2 regions of the Nonomuraea sp. NPDC001699 genome follow, and region 1 is predicted to be linked to the other one. Evidence: predicted binding sites of a transcription regulator. Region 1 holds the regulator's gene; the other holds the start of a gene.
What was found. The regulator HrcA, encoded in region 1, represses chaperone genes, less so after heat shock. The targets are predictions, from matches to a motif close to TTGGCACTCTCNNNNNGAGAGTGCCAA.
Positions count from the first base shown of each region.

Region 2: the regulator HrcA is predicted to act here: its motif matches at 3,477-3,503, upstream of groES (co-chaperone GroES).

Region 1 covers NZ_JBSFGF010000017.1:169,281-176,699, reverse strand. Annotated here, with positions in the region: gene ACWCSU_RS37615 (DUF4870 domain-containing protein) at 1-357, opposite strand, end outside; gene ACWCSU_RS37610 (DUF3097 domain-containing protein) at 354-1,163, opposite strand; gene ACWCSU_RS37605 (hypothetical protein) at 1,181-1,942, opposite strand; gene hrcA (heat-inducible transcriptional repressor HrcA) at 2,099-3,112, shown strand; gene dnaJ (molecular chaperone DnaJ) at 3,124-4,266, shown strand; gene ACWCSU_RS37590 (16S rRNA (uracil(1498)-N(3))-methyltransferase) at 4,276-5,001, shown strand; gene ACWCSU_RS37585 (hypothetical protein) at 5,011-5,661, opposite strand; gene ACWCSU_RS37580 (SigE family RNA polymerase sigma factor) at 5,658-6,137, opposite strand; gene ACWCSU_RS37575 (histidine triad nucleotide-binding protein) at 6,450-6,794, shown strand; gene ACWCSU_RS37570 (PhoH family protein) at 6,885-7,419, shown strand, end outside.
Region 2 covers NZ_JBSFGF010000001.1:53,195-60,613, forward strand. Annotated here, with positions in the region: gene ACWCSU_RS00325 (hypothetical protein) at 1-545, opposite strand, end outside; gene ACWCSU_RS00330 (class I SAM-dependent methyltransferase) at 741-1,922, opposite strand; gene ACWCSU_RS00335 (MarR family winged helix-turn-helix transcriptional regulator) at 1,965-2,459, opposite strand; gene ACWCSU_RS00340 (NAD-dependent epimerase/dehydratase family protein) at 2,564-3,418, shown strand; gene groES (co-chaperone GroES) at 3,593-3,904, shown strand; gene groL (chaperonin GroEL) at 3,974-5,593, shown strand; gene ACWCSU_RS00355 (sigma-70 family RNA polymerase sigma factor) at 6,061-6,696, shown strand; gene ACWCSU_RS00360 (hypothetical protein) at 6,693-6,893, shown strand; gene ACWCSU_RS00365 (DUF5319 domain-containing protein) at 6,854-7,231, opposite strand; gene ACWCSU_RS00370 (helix-turn-helix transcriptional regulator) at 7,271-7,419, opposite strand, start outside.

The DNA.
Region 1 (7,419 bases):
CAGCGGGCCGACCCACGAGACCAGCAGGCCCAGCAGGTGGGCGAGCATCGCCATTGTGGTGTCGTCGCTGCCGCGGCGTGGGCCGAACCGGCCGGGCACGTACGGCTCGGCGGGCCGGCCGTAGCCCTGCTGGGCGCCGTAGCCGGGGGGCTGGCCGTAGCCGGGCGGCGGGGGCACGTAGCGGGGCGGCGTCGGCATGGGGCCGGGCTGTGGGCCGCTCTGGCCGGGCGGCTGCCGCCCGTGGTCGGGCTGGGAGCCCGGCTGCTGGCCGTAGCCGAGCCGGGGGCCCTGGTCGCGGGGTACGTCCGAGGGCGGGACGTCCGGGGAGTCGTCGGCGGGCGGCGGATCCTGGGTCATGATGCCTCCGTAACGAAGTCGATCAGTTCCTCGACCCGGCCGAGCAGCTCCGGCTCCAGGTCGGCGTAGGACGAGACGGCGCCCAGAATGCGCCGCCAGGCGTCCGCTGGCTCCATGCGCCAGCCCAGCGCGGCGAGCACGCCCTCCTTCCACGGCACCCCGCGCGGCACGTCGGGCCAGCCGGGGATGCGCAACACGGACGGCTTGACCGCCTGCCAGATGTCGATGAACGGATGGCCCACGACGAGCACGTGCGGCGAGGTGACCCGGGCCGCGATCCGGCTCTCCTTCGACCCCGGCACCAAATGGTCGACCAGCACGCCCAGCCTGCGGCCCGGCTCGGGGGCGAACTCGGCCACGATGGCGGGCAGGTCGTCCACGCCCTCCAGGTACTCCACCACGACCCCTTCGACGCGCAGGTCGTGGCCCCAGATCTTCTCCACGAGCGCGGCGTCGTGCACGCCCTCGACGTAGATCCGGCTCTCCTTGGCGACCCGGGCCCGCAGCCCCTCCACGGCGATGGACCCGGACGCGCTGCGCCTGGGCCCGGCCGGGGCCGCGGCCACCGGGCGCACCAGCGTCACGGGCCTGCCCTCCAGGAGGAAGGCGGCCGGCGCCAGCGGGAACAGGCGGCGCTTGCCGAACCGGTCCTCAAGGGTGACGGCCTCCTTGTCGCAGGCCACCACGGCGCCGCAGAAGCCGCTGTCGGCGTCCTCCACGACCAGGTCGAGTTCGGCCGGCACCTTCGGGATCTTGCCCTTGCCCGGCCGCCGCCAATTGCCCGCCAGCACATCACCCTCGTACACACGGGGACCGTAGCAAATCACCCGCTGACCGCAAGGCGCTTACGCGCGCCGCTGCGCCGTACGAGGATGACGATCGTGCCGATGATGCCGATGAGCAGGCCGGCGCCGGGGATCAGGAACAGCGCGGCCACGCCGCCGAACACGCCGCCCGCGGCCGAGAGCACGTCACGGCCCACGCCGAAGCGGGCCGACGACTCCTCCTGCGTGGCGCAGGTCAGCTGGTAGTCGCCCTTGGCGGGGGCGTTGACGGCGAGGATCTCCTGCCAGGTCTTCCCGCCGGCGGTGAGCGTCTGGGTGCCGGAGACCTTGACGAGCCTGGCCTGGGCCGGGCCGCCGGAGATCTCGCACTGGTAGTTGACCCGCGTGTCGGTGGCGATGTACACGGCCGGGCGCTGGGCGGGGTCGATCGCCACCTTCACGCTTTCGCCCGACGCGAACGTGGTCGTCGGGGCCATGTCGGTCACGCTGCTCAGCACGCCGCCGGCGAACACGACCACGCCCACGACGCCCAGCACCACGGCCACGGCCCACACGACCGCGATCCACCACAGGCGTGGCTTGATCGCCTTGCCGTCGATCCTGGCCGGGAACTGGGGCTGCTGGCCGTACTGGTTGTACTGGCCGTACTGGGGCGGGGGGCCGAACTGGGGCTGCTGCTGCTGGTAAGGGGGCTGGCCGTACTGCGGGGGCTGGGGCTGGGCGTACTGGGGCTGCTGACCGTAGTAGGGACCCTGCCCCTGGGGCGGTCCGTACTGCGGGGGCTGGGAATTGTCGGTCATGCGGCAAGTGTGAGGCCTGTCGCTTGTAAGTCGCTAGCAACAGGATGGGACCCGGTGTTATCGCACCTTGTGGGCGAGAGCCGTACACTTGGCACTCGGGAACACGGAGTGCTAGACCTGTCGTTTCCCTGTAAGGCACAGGCAGGAGGTGAGCACGTGCTCGACGATCGGAAGCTGGCGGTGCTCCGCGCCATTGTCGAAGACTACGTGTCCACCAACGAACCGGTGGGCTCAAAGGCGCTGGCCGAGCGCCACAACCTGAAGGTCTCCCCGGCAACGGTCAGGAACGACATGGCCGCTCTGGAGGAGGACGGTTACATCACCCAGCCGCACACCAGCGCGGGCCGCGTGCCGACGGACAAGGGCTACCGCCTGTTCGTCGACCGGCTGTCGCAGGTCAAGCCCCTGTCGGGGGCCGAGCGGCGGGCGATCGAGACCTTCCTCGCCGGCGCGGTCGACCTCGACGACGTGGTCTTCCGCACCGTGCGGCTGCTCGCGCAGCTCACCAGGCAGGTCGCGGTCGTGCAGTACCCGACGCTGACCCGTTCCACGGTCAGGCACGTCGAGCTGGTCCCGCTCAACGACCGGCGGGTCATGCTCGTGCTGATCACCAACACCGGGCGCGTGGAGCAGCGCGTGATCGAGCTGCCCGAGGTGGTGGAGGACGACCGCATCGCCCACCTGCGCGCGGTGCTCAACTCCTGCCTCGACGGCTGCGGGCTGAGCAACGTCCCCGAGCTGGTCGCCGACCTGCCCGAGCGGCTCCCCGCCGAGGACCGGCCCGCCGTGGCCACGATCCTGTCGGTGCTGCTCGAAACCCTCGTCGAACGCCACGACGAGAAGATCGTGTTCGCCGGCGCGGCCAATCTCGCGGGCGCCGACTTCGCCACCGGCCTGCGCGACGTGCTGGAGGCGCTGGAGGAGCAGGTCGTGCTCATGCGGTTGCTCGGCGAGACATCCACAGACACCCCGTCCGCGCTCACCGTGCGCATCGGCTCGGAAAACCCCTACCTTCGCGGCACGTCCATCGTCGCAACCGGATACGGTTCTGGCGACAACCAACTGGCCCGGCTCGGCGTGCTGGGTCCCACGAGGATGGACTACCCCGTGACGATGGGCGCCGTACGCGCGGTGGCACGCTACGTCAGCCAGATCCTGGCTGCATCTTAAGAGGTCGATAAGTGGCAAACAGCGACTACTACGCCACCCTCGGGGTGCGCCGTGACGCCAGTCAGGACGAGATCAAGAAGGCATACCGCCGCCTCGCCCGCGAGCTGCACCCCGACGTGAACCCCGATCCTGAGACCCAGGAGCGGTTCAAGGAGATCACGCAGGCCTACGAGGTGCTGTCCGACCCGAACAAGCGCCAGATGTACGACCTGGGCGGCGACCCCTTCGGCGGCGGCGCGGGTGCGGGCGCGGGCGCCGGCGGCTTCGGGGCGGGTTTCCCCTTCAGCGACATCATGGACGCCTTCTTCGGCACCGCGGGCGGCACCCGCGGGCCGCGCTCGCGCGCCAGGAGGGGCCGCAACGCCACCATCCGGGTCGAGCTCGACCTGCGCGAGACCGCGTTCGGCACCACCCGCGAGCTGGTCGTGGACACCGCCGTGCTGTGCGAGGTGTGCCACGGTGCCGGCGCCGCCCCCGGCACCCACCCCGACGCCTGTGACATGTGCAACGGGCGCGGCGAGATCTCCCAGGTCACCCGCTCGTTCCTGGGCCAGGTCATGACCTCGCGGCCGTGCCCCCAGTGCGGCGGTTTCGGCAGCATCATCCGCCACCCCTGCCAGGAGTGCTCGGGCGACGGCCGGGTGCGCACCCGCCGCACGATCAAGGTCCGCATCCCCGCGGGCGTCGAGGACGGCACCCACATCCAGCTCGCCGGCGAGGGCGAGGTCGGCCCCGGCGGCGGCCCGCCCGGAGACCTCTTCCTGGAGATCGTCGAGCGCCCCCACGAGATCTTCGAGCGGCGCGGCGACGACCTCCACTGCACGGTCCAGATCCCCATGACGGCCGCCGCGCTCGGCACGATCCTCGCCGTGGAGACGCTCGACGGCTCCGAGGAGATCGACGTGCGCCCCGGCACCCAGTCCGGCCAGGTCATCACCATGTACGGGCGCGGCGTGCAGCGGCTCAACGAGTCCGGCAGGGGCGACCTGCTCATCCACGTCAACGTCGAGACCCCGATGCGGCTCGACCAGCCGCAGGAGGACCTGCTGCGCGAGCTGTCCAGGCTGCGCGGCGAGGAGCGGCCGCCGGGGAAGTTCGCCCCGGGGCAGCAGGGTTTTTTCTCCCGCCTGCGTGACGCCTTCAACGGCAGGTGACGATCACCCGTGACCGTCCCCGTGTTCCTCGCCGAGGACCTCAACGGCTCCGAGCTGACGCTCGACGGCCCTGAGGGGCGGCACGCGGCCTCCGTGCGGCGTCTGCGCGCCGGTGAGCGGGTCGACCTGACCAACGGCGCGGGCGACGTCGCCGAGTGCGTGGTGCGCGAGGTGTTCAAGGACGCGCTCGCGCTCGACGTGCTCGCCCGCTACACCGTCGAGCCGCCCGCGCGGCGGCTGGTCGTCGTCCAGGGGCTGCCCAAGGGCGACAGGGGCGAGCTGGCCGTCGAGATGATGACCGAGGTGGGGGTCGACGTGATCGTGCCCTGGGCCGCCTCGCGCAGCATCACGCAGTGGAAGGGCGACAAGGTCGCCAAGGCGCTGGGCCGGTGGCGTTCCACGGCCCGCGAGGCGGGCAAGCAGGCGCGCCGGTTCCACCTGCCCGAGGTGGCCGAGCAGGCCTCCACCGCGCAGGTCGAAGGGCTGCTGGCCGACGCGGCGCTGGGGCTCGTGCTGCACGAGGAGGCCGTCGAGCCGCTGTCGCAGGTGGCGCTGCCGCCCGGCGGCGACATCGTGGTGGTCGTGGGGCCCGAGGGCGGGGTCTCGGAGGAGGAACTGCGCAGGTTCGTCGCGGCCAAGGCGGTGCCCGTGCTGCTCGGGCCCACCGTGCTGCGCACCTCCACGGCGGGGGTGGCGGCGGCGGCCGTGCTGCTCGCGCGTACCGGGCGCTGGTAGGCCCGCGGCTCAGGGAGTGGTGTGCGGCACGCCCACGAGCGGGCTGCTCAGGTCGCTCGGGGCGGCCGTCGGCAGGTCGTCCGTCGGGCACTCGTCGGCGGTGCACGTCGTCGGCGTGCCGATCGACTCCGGCGACTCCGGCGCCGTCGGTGTGGGCGTCGGCGTGATCTCGGGGCAGTCCTGCTCGCCGGTGGGGTCGCCCGCGGGGTCGCCGGTCGGGCAGGGCGTCGAGGACGGTGTCGGCGACGGCGAGGGCTGCCGGGTCGACCTGGCCGTCTCCGAGGGCCTGTGGGTCTCGCTGTGGCTCGGCGGCACGACCACGACGGGCGGCGGCTCGGCGCTGTGGCTGTCGCGCCTGGGCGGCGTGGAGAGCCTGGTCGAGGAGTTGCCGGGGGTGGTGGTCGAGTTGTCCACCGGCTCGATGGGCGCCTCGAAGATCTGGGAGCGCAGCCCGGGAACGACCATCACGATCGTCCCCGCCACCAGCACGGCGCTGATCGCCGCCGCGCCCGCACGCCACCAGAACAGGTTACGGACGCCGCGCCGCTCGATGCGGGCGCGGATGATCTGCAGTCCCTCCGGCGAGGGCACGACCGCGTCCGCCTCCGCGCGGAGCGCACGGCGCAGGACGTCGCCGTACTCGTCGGGGGGCTGGGTCATGACATCTTCTCCAGAACGGATCGCAATGCGGCCATGCCACGTGCGGTGTGGCTCTTGACCGCGCCCTTGCTGATTCCCATGGCGTGGGCGATCTCAGCCTCGGACAGATCTCCGTAATAACGCAGAACCAGTGCTTCTCTCTGTCGGGTCGGCAGGGCGCGTAACGCCTCGATGACGGCGGAGCGTTCCAGCTCGCCGATCGCGCCGTTCTCGGCGCTCGGGGCGTCGGGCAGGCCCTTGGGTGCGTACTTCTCGACGACCGCGCGGTGACGCAGCACGGAACGGGACCGGTTGACGACAGACTGACGCAGGTAGGCGAGTGCCTTGTCGGGATCACGCAGTCTGCGCCAGGCGCCGTGAATGGCGACGAACGCGTCCTGCACGACTTCCTCGGCGGTTGCCATGTCACGCACCAGCAACACCGCGAGACGCACCAATGACCGGAAATGCGCGCTGTAAAGCGCGGTCACGGCCATGTCGGCATCCCACCCGACCGGCACCGCCCCCAACGACCTGTCGGCCAGAAGGGTTTCGGTGGTCACATCAGTGGGACGCGCGGCCTTCCCAGAGGGTTTACTCTCTTCCGGTTCTGAAGGTTTCCCCGGTTCCTTAGGGTGCATTACCCAGTCGTGTTCCTCGCCAGGTGGCGCTCGCCCGACCCTGAATCAACTTTTTTGCTCCGAAGTGTCGCACACTCACCCTAACTGCGCGGATCTTCCGGCGCACGACACCACGGATTACCGATTCGCAACGGACTGCCGAACGGTCGCTCTCGATAGGGTACTGCTGTGAGCGACTGTCTCTTCTGCAAAATCGTGGCCAAGGAAATTCCGGCCGACGTCGTCTACGAGAACGCCAGGGCGCTGGCGTTCCGCGACATCAATCCGCAGGCCCCGACCCACGTGCTGGTCATCCCGCGGGCGCATCACCCCGACGCGGCGTCGCTGGCCGCCGCCGACGACGGGCTCGCCGACGACGTGCTGAAGGCCGCCCATGCGGTCGCCGTCCAGGAGGGGGTGGCCGAGCGCGGCTACCGGGTCGTCTTCAACACCGGCCCCGGCGCCGGCCAGACCGTCTTCCACGTGCACGCCCATGTTCTCGGAGGGCGTGACCTCACGTGGCCGCCCGGCTGATATTGACGCGAGCAATCAGCCTGGTGCCGGATACGATGGGCGGAGAAGAACACCGAACAGACCGGGAGGCATCAGGCCGCTGGCCTGCCCATGTCCGAACTACATGAATCCCGACGCACGGCACCTCCCTCGCGCACTCAAGCCAAGGTGCTGATTCCGGACGAATACCCGATGGTCAGCCTCCTCGGCTCCCGTGACGAGCTGCTTCGCGTGATCGAGGGCGCCTTCAGGGCCGACATCCACGTGCGGGGCAACGAGATCACCGTCACCGGCAGCCCCGACGAGAGCGGCGCGGTCGTGCGCCTGTTCGAGGAGCTGGTCGAAGTGCTGCGCAGCGGCGGCGAGCTCACGCCCGACGCCGTAGAGCGGAGCATCGCGATGCTGCGCATGACCTCCGACCGTCCGGCCGAGGTCCTCTCGCTCGACATCCTGTCCTCCCGAGGCCGCACGATCCGGCCGAAGACCGTCAACCAGAAGCGGTACGTCGACGCGATCGACCAGCACACGATCGTGTTCGGCATCGGGCCCGCGGGCACCGGCAAGACGTACCTGGCGATGGCCAAGGCCGTGCGCGCGCTGCAGGAGAAGCGGGTCAACCGCATCATCCTGACCAGGCCGGCGGTCG
Region 2 (7,419 bases), on a different contig from region 1:
GTGAAGCGGCTGGCCGCTGCCTCCATGCTGGAGTTGAGCTGCGTCAGCTTGGCGGCGAAGTCGGTCATGCCCTGCGTGATGCCGTCGGTGGTGTCGAGCACCGTCTGCAGGCGTTTGAGCGCCTCGTCGACGGCCTCGCCCACGGTGCCCAGATCCGCCCACAGGCTCGGCAGCTCGGCCACCGGCGCGACCCGGGCGTCGACATGGCCGATCTTCTCCCCGACGGCGTCGACGTGGTCGCGCACGGCCTCGACGTGCTGGGCCAGGCCCTCCGCCCACATCGGCGGCTTGGCGGTGATGTCGTCGAGCCGCCCGCTGACCGATTCGAGGGTGCCGCTCAGACCGCCGAGCTCGCGTTCGCGCACCTCGCGCAGCAGCCACTCCATGCCTTCCAGCCGCTGGCGGATCTCGTCGAGCACGGCTCCCTGGGTGCGCTGCTCATAGACATGGTCCTGGGCGGCGCGCGCAAGGAGGTCTCGCATCCTCTCGGAGATGGCGGACTGGCCGCCTGCCTGCAGAAGGGTGGTGTGGTTGGAATGGTCCACCGAAAGGCTCCTTCGCTCGCCGACGGTCTGCCGCGCAGCGGTGGGATAGGTCCGGTTTGCAGATGAAAAGGCGAGTACGCGGGTTACCGCATAAGGGGGAGAACTCCCGCCCGTCCACCTTAGCCTTTCGATCAAGGTCCGGCAGGGCCACAGTGAAAGATCGTATTTAGCGGAAGAATGACCGCTTTGGTTTGTTCAGGCAGGTGAGATGGGGTTGCAGATGATAACCGAAGGCTTATCGAGAATGCGGGTCAGGATAATGACCACCGAGTTCTCGCCGGAAAGTCGGAGATCGGTTCGCAGGCGTTCGATGTCGACCGCCGACGCGCGTTTCTTGATGGTGACATTGCCGATCCGGCGTTCGCGCAGGGCCGCGCGGAGCTTTTTCAGCGAGAACGGCATGACCTCGTCCACCTCGTATCCGGCGGCCCAGGGGGTGTGTCTCGGCTCGTCGGCGGTGATGTAGGCGATCATGGGGTCGGCCAGGCGTCCGTCGATCATTTCGGCCACCTCGCCCACGAGGTGGGCCCGGATCGCGGCGCCGTCGGGCTCGTAGACGTAGCGGCCCATGGGGCCGACGGGGGCCTGCACGCCGGTGGCGGTCAGGGTGTGCCCGCCGGGGAGGAGGGTGGCGCGGCGGGCGAGGTCGGTGCCGTCGGCCGGACCGTTCTCTGGGCCGGTCCAGAGGGTGGCCTCCTTGACCTCGCCCTTCCAGGAGACCCATTCGGCCTCGGCGCCGTCGGGGATGAACTCGTACGGGATGCCGGGGGCGACCTTCAGGCAGGCCCGCGGAGCCCGCGCGACCAGGTCGAGCACGACCGGCCAGGGCGGTGAGTAGGCCATCGGGTCGAACGTCCGGCCCTTGCCGCTGCGGCGGGCCGGGTCGGCGAACAGTGCGTCGTACTCCTCGGGCCGGACCCGCGCCGCGTCGCCCGCGCGCACCCGCACCCGGTCGGCCAGCCCGAGCGCGTCGGCGTTGGCCGTGGCCACGGCGACGGTCAGCGGGTCGAGGTCGACGGCGTCGACCTCGCAGCCGGCGCGGGCGAGCGCCAGGAGGTCGCCGCCGATCCCGCAGCAGGCGTCGATCACCCGGGCGCCGCCCATACGGCGGGCGCGGTGGTCGGCGACCTCCCGGCGGGTGGACTGTTCCAGGCCGTGCGGGGTGAAGTACATGACCGCGGCGTCCGCGTCGAACTTCGCCCTGGCGCGCTCGCGCAGCGCCGCCTGCGTGAGCGCGGCGGAGGTGAGCGCCGCGTCGTAGGTGCGGCGCAGCCTGGTCGCCGCCGCCACCGGATCAGTCCCGGTCAGCTCGGCGGCCTCGGCGAGCGCCCGCTGCCCGTGCGGGGTCAGCAGTTCGCCGAAGGCGTCGAGATCCATGTACGCACTCCGCTCTCGGGATCGCTCACAACTCGGGACGGCTCACAGGGTGGTGTCGCCCAGGGACACCAGGAGCGTGCGCAGCAGCCCGGCCAGGGCTCCGCGCTCCTCCTCCGACAGCCCGGCGAGCAGCCGCTCCTCGTTGGCGGCGTGCAGGACGAGCATCTCGTCGGCGACCCTCTTGCCCTCGTCGGTGAGGGCGACCAGCGTCATGCGGCGGTTGCGCGGCGCGGGCCAGCGGTGGACGAGGCCGCGCCGGACCAGGTGGTCCATCCGGTTGGTGAGCGCGCCGGGGCTGACCATGGCGGAGGAGGACAGGTCCTTCATGCACATGGCGTCGGCGCCGCTGCGCAGCAGCGTGGCCAGCATGTCGAACTCCCACGCCTCCAGGCCGTGCTCGGCGAGGAAGTCCTTCACGCCGCGCTCCAGCAGGCGCGAGGCCCGTGAGACCCGGCCGATCACGCCCATCGGGGACACGTCGACGTCGGGCCGTGTCCGTGCCCACTGTCCGAGTATCGCGTCGACCGCGTCATCCACGGGGATCACCCTACCAAAGCTTCGACGTTGAAATGTTCGGGGTCGTGCGGTAGTGTCCACGACGTCGAAATGTTCAACATGGAAATGTTCGAGGTAGGTTCATCATGAAGGTGCTGGTGCTGGGCGCGACAGGTTACATCGGCGGCGCTGTGGTCGAGCGGCTGGCCGATCAGGGGCACGAGGTGGCCGTCCTGGTGCGGCCCGCCGCCGACGGGTCCAGGCGGGTGCCGGGCGTGGCGGACGAGCGCTACGGGGACCTGGCCGACACCGCCGCGCTGGCCGCCGCGATCACCCCGGACATCGACGCGATCGTGGTCGCCGCCCAGCTCGGCGGCGACAAGGAGGCCGACCTCGCCTCGATCGGCGTGCTCGTCGCGTCGGGCCGGAAGGTCGTCTTCACCAGCGGCGTGTGGGTGCTGGGAGCCACCGCCGAGGGGCACGAGGACAGCCCGGCCGACCCGATTCCGCTCGTGGCGTACCGGCACGAGATCGAGCGGCTGGTCACCGACGGCGGCGGCTCGGTGATCCGGCCCGCCGTCGTCCACGGGCGCGGCGGTGGCATCCCCGCCCTGATGCGCGCGCAGGCCGCCGAGCGTGGCGCCGGCGTGTACGTCACCGCCGGCGGCGAGCCGCACACCTGGACGTTCGTGCACGTCGACGACCTGGCCGACCTCGTCGTCGCCGTCCTGGAGAGGGGCGGCGCCCGCGTCTACCACGGCATCAGCGAGGAGGCCGTGTCCGTCGCCGACGTGGCCGAGGCGGCGGCTCGGTCCGCGGGCGTCAAGCCGCAGGCCGAGCCCTGGCCGGTGGCCGAGGCGGCCCAGGTGCTGGGGGAAGGCTTCGCCGAGGCCCTGGCGCTCGGCCAGCGCGTCAGCGCGACACGCACGCGCGCCGAGCTCGGCTGGAACCCCTCCCGGCCCGGTGTCGTCGCCGATCTGGTGGAGGGCTCCTACGTCTGATCGCTGTGAGCAGACGCGTTCGTGTTGACTGTCAAGGCCCTCTTGCATATGTTTCCTGTTGGCACTCTCACCTTGAGAGTGCCAACGTGCGACGAGGCAGGTCTGACACCCGCGACGGCAGGCCCCGCTGGTCGCCTCTTCTAGATCATTCAAATCTGAAGGGGAGGTCCGATCGTGACGACCGCCACCAAGGTTCCCGTTAAGCCGCTCGGCGACCGCATTGTGGTTCAGCCGCTTGAGGCAGAGCAGACCACCGCTTCCGGTCTGGTCATCCCGGACACCGCCAAGGAGAAGCCGCAGGAGGGCAAGGTCCTCGCGGTGGGCCCCGGCAACTGGGATGAGGACGGCGACAAGCGCATTCCGCTCGACGTCTCCGAGGGCGACGTCGTCCTCTACAGCAAGTACGGCGGCACCGAGGTCAAGTACGGCGGCGAGGAGTACCTCGTGCTCTCCGCCCGCGACGTTCTCGCGATCATCGAGAAGTAGGCCGGTTGTGTCGAGCCCCGGGCGCTCTTGAGGGCCCGGGGCTTTCGACGCCAGGAGAGGACTTTCAGCATGGCGAAGATCCTGCAGTTCGACGAGGACGCCCGCCGCGCGCTTGAGCGCGGTGTCAACGCCCTCGCGGACGCCGTGAAGGTAACCCTCGGCCCGCGTGGCCGTAACGTCGTCATCGACAAGAAGTTCGGTGCGCCGACGATCACGAACGACGGTGTGACCATCGCTCGTGAGATCGAGCTGGAGGAGCGCTACGAGAACCTCGGCGCCCAGCTCGCCAAGGAAGTAGCCACCAAGACCAACGACATCGCGGGCGACGGCACCACCACCGCCACCGTGCTGGCCCAGGCCATGGTCCGCGAGGGCCTGCGCAACGTGGCCGCCGGCGCCTCGCCGCTGTCGCTCAAGCGTGGCATCGACAAGGCCGCCAAGGAGATCAGCGACCGGCTGCTGGCCAGCGCTCGCGAGGTGGGCGACAAGAAGGAGATCGCCAACGTCGCCACCATCTCCGCCCAGGACGCCAAGATCGGCGAGCTGATCGCCGAGGCGTTCGACAAGGTGGGCAAGGACGGTGTCCTCACCGTCGAAGAGTCCAACGCCATGGGCATGGAGCTCGAGTTCACCGAGGGCATGCAGTTCGACAAGGGCTACCTGTCGGCCTACATGGTGACCGACCCCGAGCGCATGGAGTCCGTCCTGGAGGACGCGTACATCCTGCTCACCCAGGGCAAGATCTCCTCCATCGCCGACTTCCTGCCGCTGCTGGAGAAGGTCGCCCAGACCAAGAAGCCGCTGCTCGTGGTCGCCGAGGACGTCGAGGGCGAGGCCCTGGCCGTCCTGGTCACCAACAAGATCCGCGGCACCTTCACCTCCGTGGCCGTCAAGGCCCCGGGCTTCGGTGACCGCCGCAAGGCGATGCTCCAGGACATGGCCATCCTCACCGGCGGCCAGGTCGTCAGCGAGGAGGTCGGCCTCAAGCTCGAGCACGTCGGCCTCGAGGTGCTCGGCACGGCCCGCCGCGTCGTCGTCACCAAGGACGCCACGACCATCGTCGACGGCGCCGGTGACCAGCAGGCGATCGAGGACCGCGTCAAGGAGATCAAGATTGCCATCGAGCAGTCCGACTCCGACTGGGACCGCGAGAAGCTGCAGGAGCGCCTGGCCAAGCTCGCCGGCGGTGTGTGCGTGCTGCGCGTCGGCGCCGCCACCGAGGTGGAGCTGAAGGAGAAGAAGCACCGTCTCGAGGACGCGATCTCCGCGACCCGCGCCGCGATCGAGGAGGGCATCGTCTCAGGCGGTGGCTCGGCCCTCATCCACGTGGGCAAGGAGCTCGACGACCTCGGCCTGACGGGCGACGAGGCCACCGGTGTCGGCGTCGTGCGCCGCGCGCTGGTCGAGCCGGCCCGCTGGATCGCCGAGAACGCCGGCCTCGAGGGCTACGTGGTGACCCACAAGGTCGCCGAGCTGCCCGCCGGCCAGGGCCTCAACGCCGCCACCGGCGAGTACGTCGACCTGGTCGCCCAGGGCGTCATCGACCCCGTCAAGGTGACGCGGTCCGCGGTGCAGAACGCGGCTTCGATCGCGGGCATGCTCCTGACGACCGAGGCGCTCGTGGTGGACAAGCCCGAGGAGGAGGCTTCGGCCGCCGGCCAGGGCCACGGCCACGGCCACGGTCACTGACCCGCCTGGTTCCCCCGCGCCTGTACGGCCCGCACCGGTTCCCTCCGGTGCGGGCCGTCGGCTTTCCCGCCCCCGTCTGATTCCTCTGAACGCGGCCCGTCGGCTTCCGGGCCGTTCCTCATGCTCCGGTGCGGGGTGTCGGCCTTCCCGGCCCGTGCCGGCCCTTCCGGGGCTTCTGGGGCAGCCCGGAGGGGTTCGGGTGGGGCCGGAAATACGGTTGGGGCTCCTGGTGGCTGAGGGCATGCGGTGAGGAAAGTGAGGGAAGAGGTGGATTATTGGAGTAAACCGGGAGTGGAGGTTAAGCGTCGGGGGCTGGCAATTGTCGTGCATTTCGGGTTATCAGGTGAAATATTATGTCAGCTCTTAAGGCTTAGTGTGGTCATTCGATTACTGGTAGTTATCGCCGCTTCAATGTGACCAATCCGTAGCCGTTCGCCATGGGGACAGGCCGGATCAGTGCGGGCATCATGCCTATCGTGAGCGAGGGAAGCGTCGCCGACGCCAAAATTGGGGTAAGGCTCGCGTCGAGACTTCCGGCACGAACGGATGACTCCGACCTAAGGGAACTGACGAGCCTCGCCGTGCAGGGAGATCGCAGTGCGATCGAATCTCTGCTCGGGGAGTTGCGTCCCATGGTGGTGCGGTATTGCCGCGCCAGGCTGGGCAGGGTTTCAGGGCAATATCACATTGCCGATGACGTAGCCCAGGAGGTGTGCATCGCGGTGTTGTCCGCGTTGCCGCGATACCGGGACATGGGGCGCCCTTTCGCGTCCTTCGTGTTCGGGATCGCCTCGCACAAGGTGGCCGACGCGCTGCGCAGCTCGGTGCGCTCGGCCGTGCCCACCCAGGACCTGCCTGACGGGCCCGACGACGGCCCGGGGCCCGAGGAGACGGTGGTCCGCTACATCGAGGTCGAGCACGCGCGCAGGCTGCTGGCCAGGCTGCCCGACAACCAGCGGGAGTTGCTGCTGTTGCGGGTGGTGTCGGGCCTGTCCGCCGAGGAGACCGGTAATGTACTCGGTATGTCACCAGGTGCGGTCCGCGTAGCCCAGCATCGGGCGCTGGCCAGGTTGCGGCAGATGGCCGAGCTGGAGTCGGCTTGACGCCGGAGGACGACGAGCTCCATGCGCTCCTCGAGGCCGACGACCTGCGTAAGACCGACGAGCTGCTCGACGCGGTCGCACAGGGCCGGGCGCGTGACTCGTCCGACCCTGCGGTGCGGTTGCTGGGCGCGCTACTGGACGATGTCTCGGAAGTCGATCAGCGGCGCTCCTCCGTGTCGATGACGCCGTCGACGTAGCCTCGGGCGTACTCCCAGCTGACGTAGTCGGCGGGGTCGGGGTGGAAGGCCGGCTCGTGCACCTGCGGCTGGCCTTTCTCGATCATCTGGCGAAGGTTGCCGCGCAGCAGCTCCCAGTCGAAGAAGTGCTGCTCGCCGCACTCGGGGCAGTCGAGCACCAGGCCCAGCACCCCCTGCGGTTCGAGCAGGGAGCGAAAGACCTCGACGTCTGCCAGGTCGGTGATGGCCTCGTCGCGCTCGGCCGCGGTGAGTGGCTCGGCGTCGTCGAGAGCGCCCATCGCCGAGGACGGGTCGTTCGGGTCGTCCGCGAACGGGTCGCGGGGGACGTCTTCCAGCACCTTCCCACCATATGACCGAAGCGGCCCCGGCGGAGAGTATTAGCTGAGCCATCCCCGTCTGGCGGCCTCCACGCCGGCGTGGAAGCGCGACTGCGCGCCCAGCTCGGCCATGGCGTCGGCGAACCTCGCGCGTACGGTCCGGACCGAGACGCCGAGCTGGCGGGCGATGGAGTCGTCGCACACGCCCT